One region of the Vreelandella sp. H-I2 genome, then DNA from elsewhere that is predicted to be linked to it. Evidence: predicted binding sites of a transcription regulator. Region 1 holds the regulator's gene; each other region holds the start of a gene.

Region 1 (2,203 bases):
GTGAACGATTATGCGGATCGCCATTTTGACGGCCATGTGAAACGTACCAAACATCGTCCGCTAGCCACCGGCCGTATCAGTGAAACTGAGGCTCAGTTGCTGTTTATTGTTCTGGTAGCCGCTGCGTTTATTCTGGTGCTGTTGACCAATTGGTTTACGGTACTGCTCTCGTTGGGTGGTGTATTGCTGGCGGTTATTTACCCCTTTATGAAGCGCTATACCCACTTTCCACAGGTGGTATTGGGGGCGGCGTTCTCCTGGGCCATTCCGATGGCCTTTGGCGCGGTGCTGGGCTACGTACCGCTGGAAGCATGGCTGCTGTTCTTTGCCAATGTGCTATGGACTGTCGCGTACGACACGCAATATGCAATGGTCGACCGCGACGATGATGTGAAAATTGGTATCAAGTCGACAGCTGTACTGTTTGGAAATGCGGATTGTTTGATGATCGGTTTACTGCAGGTGGCCACGCTGGGATTGCTGGGTTGGGTAGGCTGGCGGGTCGGGTTAGGCGGTTTTTTCTGGTTGGGGCTTACCGCCATGGCCGCCACCTTTCTGCACCAGCAGCGCTTGATTTACCAGCGCGACCGGGATCGCTGCTTTCAGGCGTTTCTCAACAACCACTGGTCAGGCTTGCTGATTTTTGCTGGAATCGCGCTAAGTTGGTGGCCTGCAGCTGGGCAATAGTTACTATTGTCATCTAATTGTCATCAAGTCATGGTGTTATCGTCACTGATATGTCATTGAGCTAGTTTCCTTTAGCTAGCTTTCTTTGAACTAGTTTTTTGAACACCGTGAGGCTCTGGTATGACCGCCAAGACCGTTCTGATTGTCGATGATGAGGCGTCGATTCGCGAGATGATCGCGGTAGCGCTGGAAATGGCTGACTATCGAGTGCTTGAAGCGGATAACGCCCAGGATGCTCATGCCATGGTCGTCGATCACCAGCCTGATTTGTTGCTGCTTGATTGGATGATGCCTGGAACCAGTGGTATCGAGCTGGCTAGACGTTTAAAGCGTGAAGAAACCACCGCTGAGATTCCTATTATCATGCTCACCGCCAAGGGTGAAGAAGATAATAAAATTCAAGGGCTTGAGGCCGGCGCCGATGATTACATCACCAAACCTTTTTCTCCTCGTGAATTGGTGGCACGGCTAAAAGCAGTGCTCCGCCGCGCGACCCCGCGTGGCGTCGAAGACCCGATTGAGATTAACGGCTTGTTACTTGATCCAGTGAGCCACCGGGTAAGCGCTCACGGCAAAGCACTGGAAATGGGCCCCACCGAGTACCGTCTTCTGCAGTTTTTTATGACCCATCAAGAGCGCGCTTACACACGCAGCCAACTGCTTGATCAAGTATGGGGCGGCAATGTATATGTGGAAGAGCGCACGGTCGATGTACATATTCGTCGCTTGCGAAAAGCGCTAGGCAATGTGCATCAAAGCCTGATTCAAACGGTTCGGGGTACCGGTTACCGTTTCTCTGCACGGGTATAAATGTGCGTCTATGGAGTCGTGAACTGTGGCGACTAGTGTGGCTAGCCGCGCTGGGTACTTGCTTAGGGTGGTTGCTGGGCGCCGCTGGGTTGGGTCTCGCGGCCGGGCTTGCAGTTTGCCTGTTTTACCACCTGCGGCAGTTGCGCGAACTCTACTTGTGGTTAACTCTTCACCCTCACGACGAACCGCCTGCGGCCCGAGGAATGTGGGGCGAACTGTTTGATCGCTTGTACCGCTACCAAAAGAGTCAGCGTATAACTCAAAGCCGACTGCGGGCCACCTTGGCGCGCATCCAAGAGTCGTCTGAAGCGATGCGCGACAGTGTGGTGATGCTTGACAGACATGGTGACTTGGAATGGTGGAATAGCGCTGCAACAGCCATGCTGGGATTACAAACCGCCCATGACCGTGGTCAGCACATTACTAATCTGCTGCGCGATCCAAGCTTTATCCGCTATTTTAATGCGCGGGACTATAGCGAGCCGTTAACGCTAACGTCGCCGATTGATGAGCGGCAAATCCTGCAGTATCAAATTACTTTGTATGGTGATGATGAAAGGCTAGTGATGGCACGGGATATCACTCGCTTGCATCGCCTGGAGCAGATGCGGCGTGATTTTGTTGCCAACGTATCCCACGAGCTGCGCACTCCTTTAACGGTCCTTTCCGGCTACCTAGAAACCTACACTGATATTGCCGACCAGTT
Region 2 (2,203 bases), on a different contig from region 1:
CCCACAGCTCCCCAATCGACTGTTGAGGGGCCTAGCCCTGCGACGGCAAAGCCCACAATCGCGCCGACAATCGAGTGCGTAGTAGAAACCGGCCAACCTTTCATAGACGCTGCTAGTAGCCACGTACCCGCGGCTAGCAACGCTGCCAGCATGCCGTATACCAGCAGTTGTGGGTCGTCCTGCAATAGCTCGGGGTCGATAATGCCTTTGCGGATGGTATTGGTTACCTCACCGCCGGCTAACCAAGCACCCAGGAATTCAAAAACAACAGCAATCAATATGGCTTGTTTGATGGTGATCGCTTTCGACCCCACCGAGGTTCCCATTGCATTGGCGACATCATTTGCACCAACGCCCCAAGCCATAAAGAAGCCAAACAAACAGGCCAAGATAATGAAGATTTCACCGTGCTGGGCAATAATCAGCATGAAAGGTCCCCTTAGCGGGCAGTCAGTATCTGCAGACGGCTTCCCACGCGCTCGGCGCGGTCGGATAGTTCGCCAACCCATTCGATGATCTTGTAGAGAAAGATCACATCCACAGGCGGTAGCTGGCCCTCCAACGAGTACAGTTGGCGGCGAATGGTCACCTGTTGATCATCGGCTTGGTGTTCAAGGGTGTGCAGCTCGCGGATCATTTTCTGCATCACATCGGAGACGTTTTTGCCAAAGCCGGACTCCAGCAGATCCTTGAGTTCTTCCAATGCCTGGCGGGCCTGGGCAACGCAAGCGACACTGGTACGGATGTAATCGCGCATTGGCTCGGCCAGTTCATCCGGCACGCGCATTTTACGTCCCAGCATAATGCCGGTAATGTCGCGCACTTTATTGGCGATTTTGTCCTGCACGCTGATCAGATCGAGCAAATCTGAGCGCGACACCGGCAGAAACATGGTGTTGGGCAGGTTCAACCGAAGCTCTGTTTTCAGCGTATCGGCGTCGTGCTCTAAGCGGGTGACGTTTTCGCGCAATTCAGCTGCTTTGTCCCAGTCATCAGCTAGGGTTGCTTCAAAAAACGGCAACAGTTGATCGGCACATTCATTCGCCTTGACGATATGGGCCAATAACGGCTGGAATGGCGAGCGGCCAAACATCGAAGAAAAAGGATTGGAGGTAACCATAATGCCTTTTAGCCTATTTTCGGGGAGCCTGGAAATGGCGGCGCCAGTATAAAGAGTGCGCCCGCCGGCGTCATGAAAAGTTCACAAATGTAACCAAATATTCATTTAAATGTCACGATAACGAGGTGGCGAGCATCATGAAAAATCCTAGTCCAATAGAAGTAGAACTTAAACTCGCCCTCGCCCCGGAAGGCCCAACTGCGCTGGTCAAACACCCGTTCCTCGCGTCAGAACCAACACTTCAACAAACCTTGGCCAATACCTACTTTGATACGCCTGAAGGCGATTTGGCCAACGAGCGAATTGCGTTGCGTCTGCGTCAGGTGGATGGTCAAGTGCTGCAAACGGTGAAAACCGCTGGTCAGGGCGGCGGCGGGCTTTCTCAACGAGAAGAGTGGGAGTGGCAAGTTTCTGGCTCACAGCTGGATCTGCCCGGGCTGGCCGCACTGCCCCCCTTCCAAGGCGCTCTTGGCGGTGTTCTGGACTCGCTAGCCCCTCAACTGCGTACCGATTTCTTACGACGCAGTTGGCAGCTAACCGATAGTTTAGTAACCCCAGGTTCAACAGGCCAGGGCAGTCATATTGAACTGGTGCTGGATGAGGGCGAGATTATCAGCGGTGCCTACCGCACCCCAATTCGTGAGCTGGAGCTCGAATTAAAGAGTGGCGAGCCAGAAGCGCTATGGACGCTGGCCCTGAGGCTGGCGGAGCAGGTGCCGCTACGCCCGTCAGATAGCAGCAAAGCATCACGTGGAAATGCGCTAGGCAGCCAGTACTGGCCGCTACCGGAAGCGCACTCCCCTGCCGAATGGCTGCACCGCGCCACATTGGCCTTGGATGCCTATCACGACAGCCAGCAAGCAGCCTTTCTCACCCATGCCCACGAGGCCCTAGTGAGGCTTGCCGAGCATACAGCGATAGATGAAACGGCTCGCGCTCATGCCCAAGCGCTGACCAGAGGCTTAAATGCGGCTGGCCAGCCCAGCACAGCATACGGCAAAGCTGCGTTGGCACTCGCCCATCGCTTGGCGTATCAAACCGCGCTACGCTAGCAGTTTAAGTTTAGTGTCCTTTTCAGGACTG
Region 3 (2,203 bases), on a different contig from region 1:
ATCAGTGGCAATCAACGCGTTCCACAGCGTGTCGGCATTAGTTTTGAGCGAATCGCGTAGAGCCGTTTTACAGGCATCATCAAGTGAGCCACGCATCACCACCGGGTCGCCAGGCAGTACATCGCTTTTGGCAATCACGCGGTACTCACCGTTTGGATCCATGGCCTGAATTTCATCGATATCCCGGTTGCCGCCGCCCATGGCATCCACGTCACCATTAACGAATGCCGCAATGCGTGCATCACCGGCCATGATAATTTCCAGGTCACGGTCAATATCCAGTCCCGCGTCGACCAACATCTGGCTGGGGAAAATATGTCCGCTGGTGGAGCCCACATCTTTTAGCGCCACGCGGCGGCCTTCCAAATCTTCAAGCGTTTCGATATCGCTGTCGGCAGGCACAAAAAAGCTGCTGCCGTAATGCGGGCGCTCAATGGCAAACAAAATTTCAATATCGCTTTCGCGGTCAAACAGAACAAACTCAGAAGGACCTGCAAACACAAGCTCAACATCGTCATACTGCAGCGCAGTACCTGCAGCCGTGCGGTTGCTCAGGCTAAACATCTCCAGTTCAAGACCTGTGGTTGTTTCAAACGCTTCGGCGAAGGGGCCGAAAGCATCCTCAAGCGGCCCCATACCTTCAATGCCGGTATCCGCCATACGCATCGGGTTGGGGCACACATTGCTCAAATCGCCATTGGCGAACACCGACGGCGTGGCAAATGTCGCAACTCCTGCAATAGCTAGACTCAAAGCTGTGGTACGAATACGTAATTTACAAATATTGGCTTTATGCATTAGTCATTATCCTGTCGGCGAAATACGTCTACATTGAAGTGGTAGTCAGGGTGGCAGCCGGCAATGAAGGAAAGGTGTAGTTAAGATGACGTTCTCGTCACGGATTTATGACAGCACCAACGCGCCGTCTTCATATAGAGCGTTTCAAGCGCTGCCATTCGGCAAGATAGCGGATCCGTATCTACACTCGTAACGCCGATGATTGATTCAAGGAGGAAGTCGATGAAAATGTATGTACGTTTCGGCGCCATGATCGTGACGGCCACCATAATCATGCTGGGATTGATGTACCTGAACACTTACCAGCTAGACCACGTGACGTTCAGTGAAACACGCACCTATATGGCGATCGTAATGGGCGCCACGATGGCGGTGGTCATGCTGGGTTTTATGCTGGACATGTATACCCAAAAGGGCATGAATATGGCCATTTTGGTAGGCAGCATTGTGGTATTTGTCGGAGCGCTGTGGCTGGTGCGCAGCCAGCAGACGGTGGATGACGTTTCCTATATGAAGGCGATGATACCGCATCATTCCATTGCCATTCTGACCAGTGAGCGTGCCCAAATAGAGGACCCCCGCGTGCGGGAACTCGCCGATGCGATTATCGAAACGCAACGGGAAGAGATCGCCGAAATGAAGGCCCTAATCTCGGATCTTGAGGGTGAGTAACAACATTGATTGAAACCGCCCCTGGTGGGGCGGATGGTACAAGATTGCCGAAATCCCGCCACTACTCATCGATAATACTATTAAAGCCTCCAAAAATGAGGCGCTTGCCATCAAAGGGCATTGGGTTGGTGTCCATCTGTAGACGTGGGTCCTGCATCACCTTCGGCATTGCCTCATCGCGCACGGCGCGCGATGGCCACTCTATCCAGGAAAAGATAACCGTTTCGTCATCTCGGCACTTAACCGACATGGGAAAAGAGGTCACTTCCCCTTCGGGCACATCGTCTCCCCAGCACTCCACCACGCGAAGTGCACCGTGCTCCTTGAAAACAACGGCCGCGGTACGGGCATGTTCAATAAACTCAGCTTTATTAGCGCTGGGTACAGCAGCGACGAAACCATCGACATAAGGGTGTGCAAGCTTACTCATGGCTGTTCTCCTGGTTCTTTTTGGGATTCTGCTTTAGGGGGAAGTTCTCGAACGGGGCGTACCTCAATACTGCCCAGCCGGGCGGGAGGGATGCGGCTAGCTAGCTGCAGCGCCTCATTCAAGTCGTGGGCTTCAAGCAGGTAAAAACCCGCCAGTTGCTCCTTGGTTTCCGCAAAGGGGCCATCGGAGATTAATGTCTCGCCATCACGTACGCGCACAGTAGTTGCGGTCTCGGTCGGCTGTAATGGCTGGCCGGTTAGGTAATTGCCGCTGGCGCTCAGGCGCTCTACCCCAGCAATGCAC
Region 4 (2,203 bases), on a different contig from region 1:
CGCTAGCCATGAACGCCGTTACCCAGCTCGGTTTCAGCTAGTCGCCGCGATGAATCCCTGCCCCTGTGGCCACTTAGGTGATCCCCGCCAGCGCTGTCAGTGTACCGCCAGCCAAATCCAGCGTTATCAAGCGCGGCTTTCCGGGCCACTGCTAGATCGCATCGACCTCCAGGTAGAAGTGCCCGCGCTACCGCCTGAGCAGTTGACGGCACAAACCCAAGGCGAATCATCAGCAGCCGTGCGAGAGCGGGTAATGGTAGCCCGGGAGCGGCAAATGGTGCGCGGCGCCCTGAACAGCCAGTTAAGCGGAAAAGCCCTGGAAGCCGCCTGTGATCTTAATGATGAAGAACGTGCCTGGCTTGCGGGCGTGCTTGAAAAGCTCAAGCTTTCCGCTCGCGCTTACCACCGCGTTTTGCGGGTAGCATTGACACTCGCCGACTTACAAGGCGCTCCTAAGCCCACCCAACCACACCTTATTGAGGCCATTGGCTATCGGCAGTTGGACCGTATGCTGAAGGGAGGGTAGCGATGGTTATTGGCCATTACATCGACAAGCCGTTGGCATAGGGCAGCAAACTTAGCGAGTTGCTTGTTAAGCGAGCCTTCACGGGCACTGTCCGCTAATATGAGAACTTTTGCGACCAATGATGCCATTGCCATTTCCTCTCTGTATAACGTATTTGAAAAGCCTCTCCATTTAACATTTACGCCTGTTGAGCAAGGCGTTTTTTACTACTCGGCGTCCAAGTTTGTCCTGAAAAATGGCTGCCATTAAAACGTCTGCTCCTTGTCATTCAACTATCACTATTACTGGTGAAAATTAGAGAAAGCTGTAACGACTCTGATTTCTCTTCTCTCATAAATGGTGAAATAGTAATGATAAAGCCGATACTAGCCACTACTCTGATCGCCTTTGCATTTATCGGGACGGCACACGCCCAGCAGGTCTTCCCAGCCACCTTAACCGGCCATGCCCAGCTACCCGGTAGTACCTTTGTGGCGGCTCCTTCCGGCGCCGCTGAGCACTACAACGTCTCAGGCCGTTTTACTGGCCCAGAGGGCCGTGTTGAGAAGCTCTACACCAATATGCAAGCCACCGGCTTAGCGCTCCCCTTTCCCAGCCAGCCGTTGCAGGGATTTTCAGGTATTCGCTCGCTTGGCGATGATCGTTTCCTGGTGTTGACCGATAACGGCTTTGGTTCCAAGGCGAATTCCTCTGACGTCATTCTGATGTTTAACATCATTAAGACCGACTGGGACACCGGGCGTGTCATCATCGAGGAGACCATTCAACTATCGGATCCAAACCGCAAGGTGCCCTTTCCGATTATGAATGAAGCCACTCCTGGTCGTTTTTTAACCGGCGCTGATTTCGATATTGAATCGATACAGCCGGTGGGCGATAGCTACTGGATTGGCGATGAGTTCGGGCCTTGGATTATCCAGGTAGATAGTGCGGGCGAAGTGCTGCAAGTGCTGGCCACCAATCCTGGCGGGACGCTGATGCGCTCCCCCGACAATGCCTTTGCCCTTACCCCAAACCCCGGCGCATCTCTCGCTGATGATGTGGTGGTGTTTCGCTCTGGCGGTTATGAGGGCATGGCGCTCTCCGAAGACCAAACAACCCTCTATCCGTTGTTGGAAAAACCGATCTGGGACAGCAACGCCAATGCCCCCGAAGCCATTGATGGCACTCTTGTATTAAGAATGTTCGAGCTCGAGACCGAAACCGGCGAATGGGGCAATACAACCCGCTACTACCCCTTGGCGTCAGCGGATCATGCGATTGGTGACTTCAATCTGATTGGCGGAACTCGCGGCTTAATCATCGAGCGTGATAGTCGCCAGGGCGATCCGCGAGAAGCGTGGGCAGAGAATCCCGCCGAGTTCAAACGCATCTATCTCATCGACCTCGAGCGTACGGACGAGCAGGGTGTGCTTGAGAAAATCGCCTATATCGACTTGATGGATATCCAGGATCCAGAGGGCCTTGCACCGCGCGGCACGATCAACGGCACCTTTAACTTTCCCTTTGTGACCATTGAGAACGTCGATCGTGTCGATGAGCGCACCATCGTGGTCGCCAACGACAATAACTACCCGTTCTCGATTGGCCGCCAGCAAGAGCGCGCTGATGATAATGAGCTAATACTGCTCAATGTAGAGGACTTCCTGAACGCTGAGTAGCGAGCATAAGCATGCA

Evidence for each region. Region 1 encodes PhoB, which activates phosphate uptake and scavenging genes when phosphate is short. Its sites were predicted from a motif close to TGTCATANNNNTGTCANA; they were not measured.
Region 2: ACUVOF_RS02945 (CYTH domain-containing protein) is a predicted target of PhoB. The motif match lies at 1,220-1,237, and genes of this name have one in related genera.
Region 3: phnD (phosphate/phosphite/phosphonate ABC transporter substrate-binding protein) is a predicted target of PhoB. The motif match lies at 894-911, and genes of this name have one in related genera.
Region 4: ACUVOF_RS18860 (esterase-like activity of phytase family protein) is a predicted target of PhoB. The motif match lies at 789-806, and genes of this name have one in related genera.

Annotation. Positions count from the first base shown of each region.
Region 1 covers NZ_JBRAMC010000009.1:125,732-127,934, forward strand. The annotation lists gene ubiA (4-hydroxybenzoate octaprenyltransferase) at 1-687, shown strand, start outside; gene phoB (phosphate regulon transcriptional regulator PhoB) at 808-1,497, shown strand; gene phoR (phosphate regulon sensor histidine kinase PhoR) at 1,500-2,203, shown strand, end outside.
Region 2 covers NZ_JBRAMC010000001.1:603,634-605,836, forward strand. The annotation lists gene ACUVOF_RS02935 (inorganic phosphate transporter) at 1-428, opposite strand, end outside; gene ACUVOF_RS02940 (TIGR00153 family protein) at 440-1,120, opposite strand; gene ACUVOF_RS02945 (CYTH domain-containing protein) at 1,258-2,172, shown strand.
Region 3 covers NZ_JBRAMC010000006.1:173,405-175,607, forward strand. The annotation lists gene phnD (phosphate/phosphite/phosphonate ABC transporter substrate-binding protein) at 1-798, opposite strand, end outside; gene ACUVOF_RS15980 (DUF305 domain-containing protein) at 1,021-1,470, shown strand; gene ACUVOF_RS15985 (DUF1428 domain-containing protein) at 1,532-1,900, opposite strand; gene ACUVOF_RS15990 (YciI family protein) at 1,897-2,203, opposite strand, start outside.
Region 4 covers NZ_JBRAMC010000008.1:137,696-139,898, forward strand. The annotation lists gene ACUVOF_RS18855 (YifB family Mg chelatase-like AAA ATPase) at 1-526, shown strand, start outside; gene ACUVOF_RS18860 (esterase-like activity of phytase family protein) at 877-2,187, shown strand.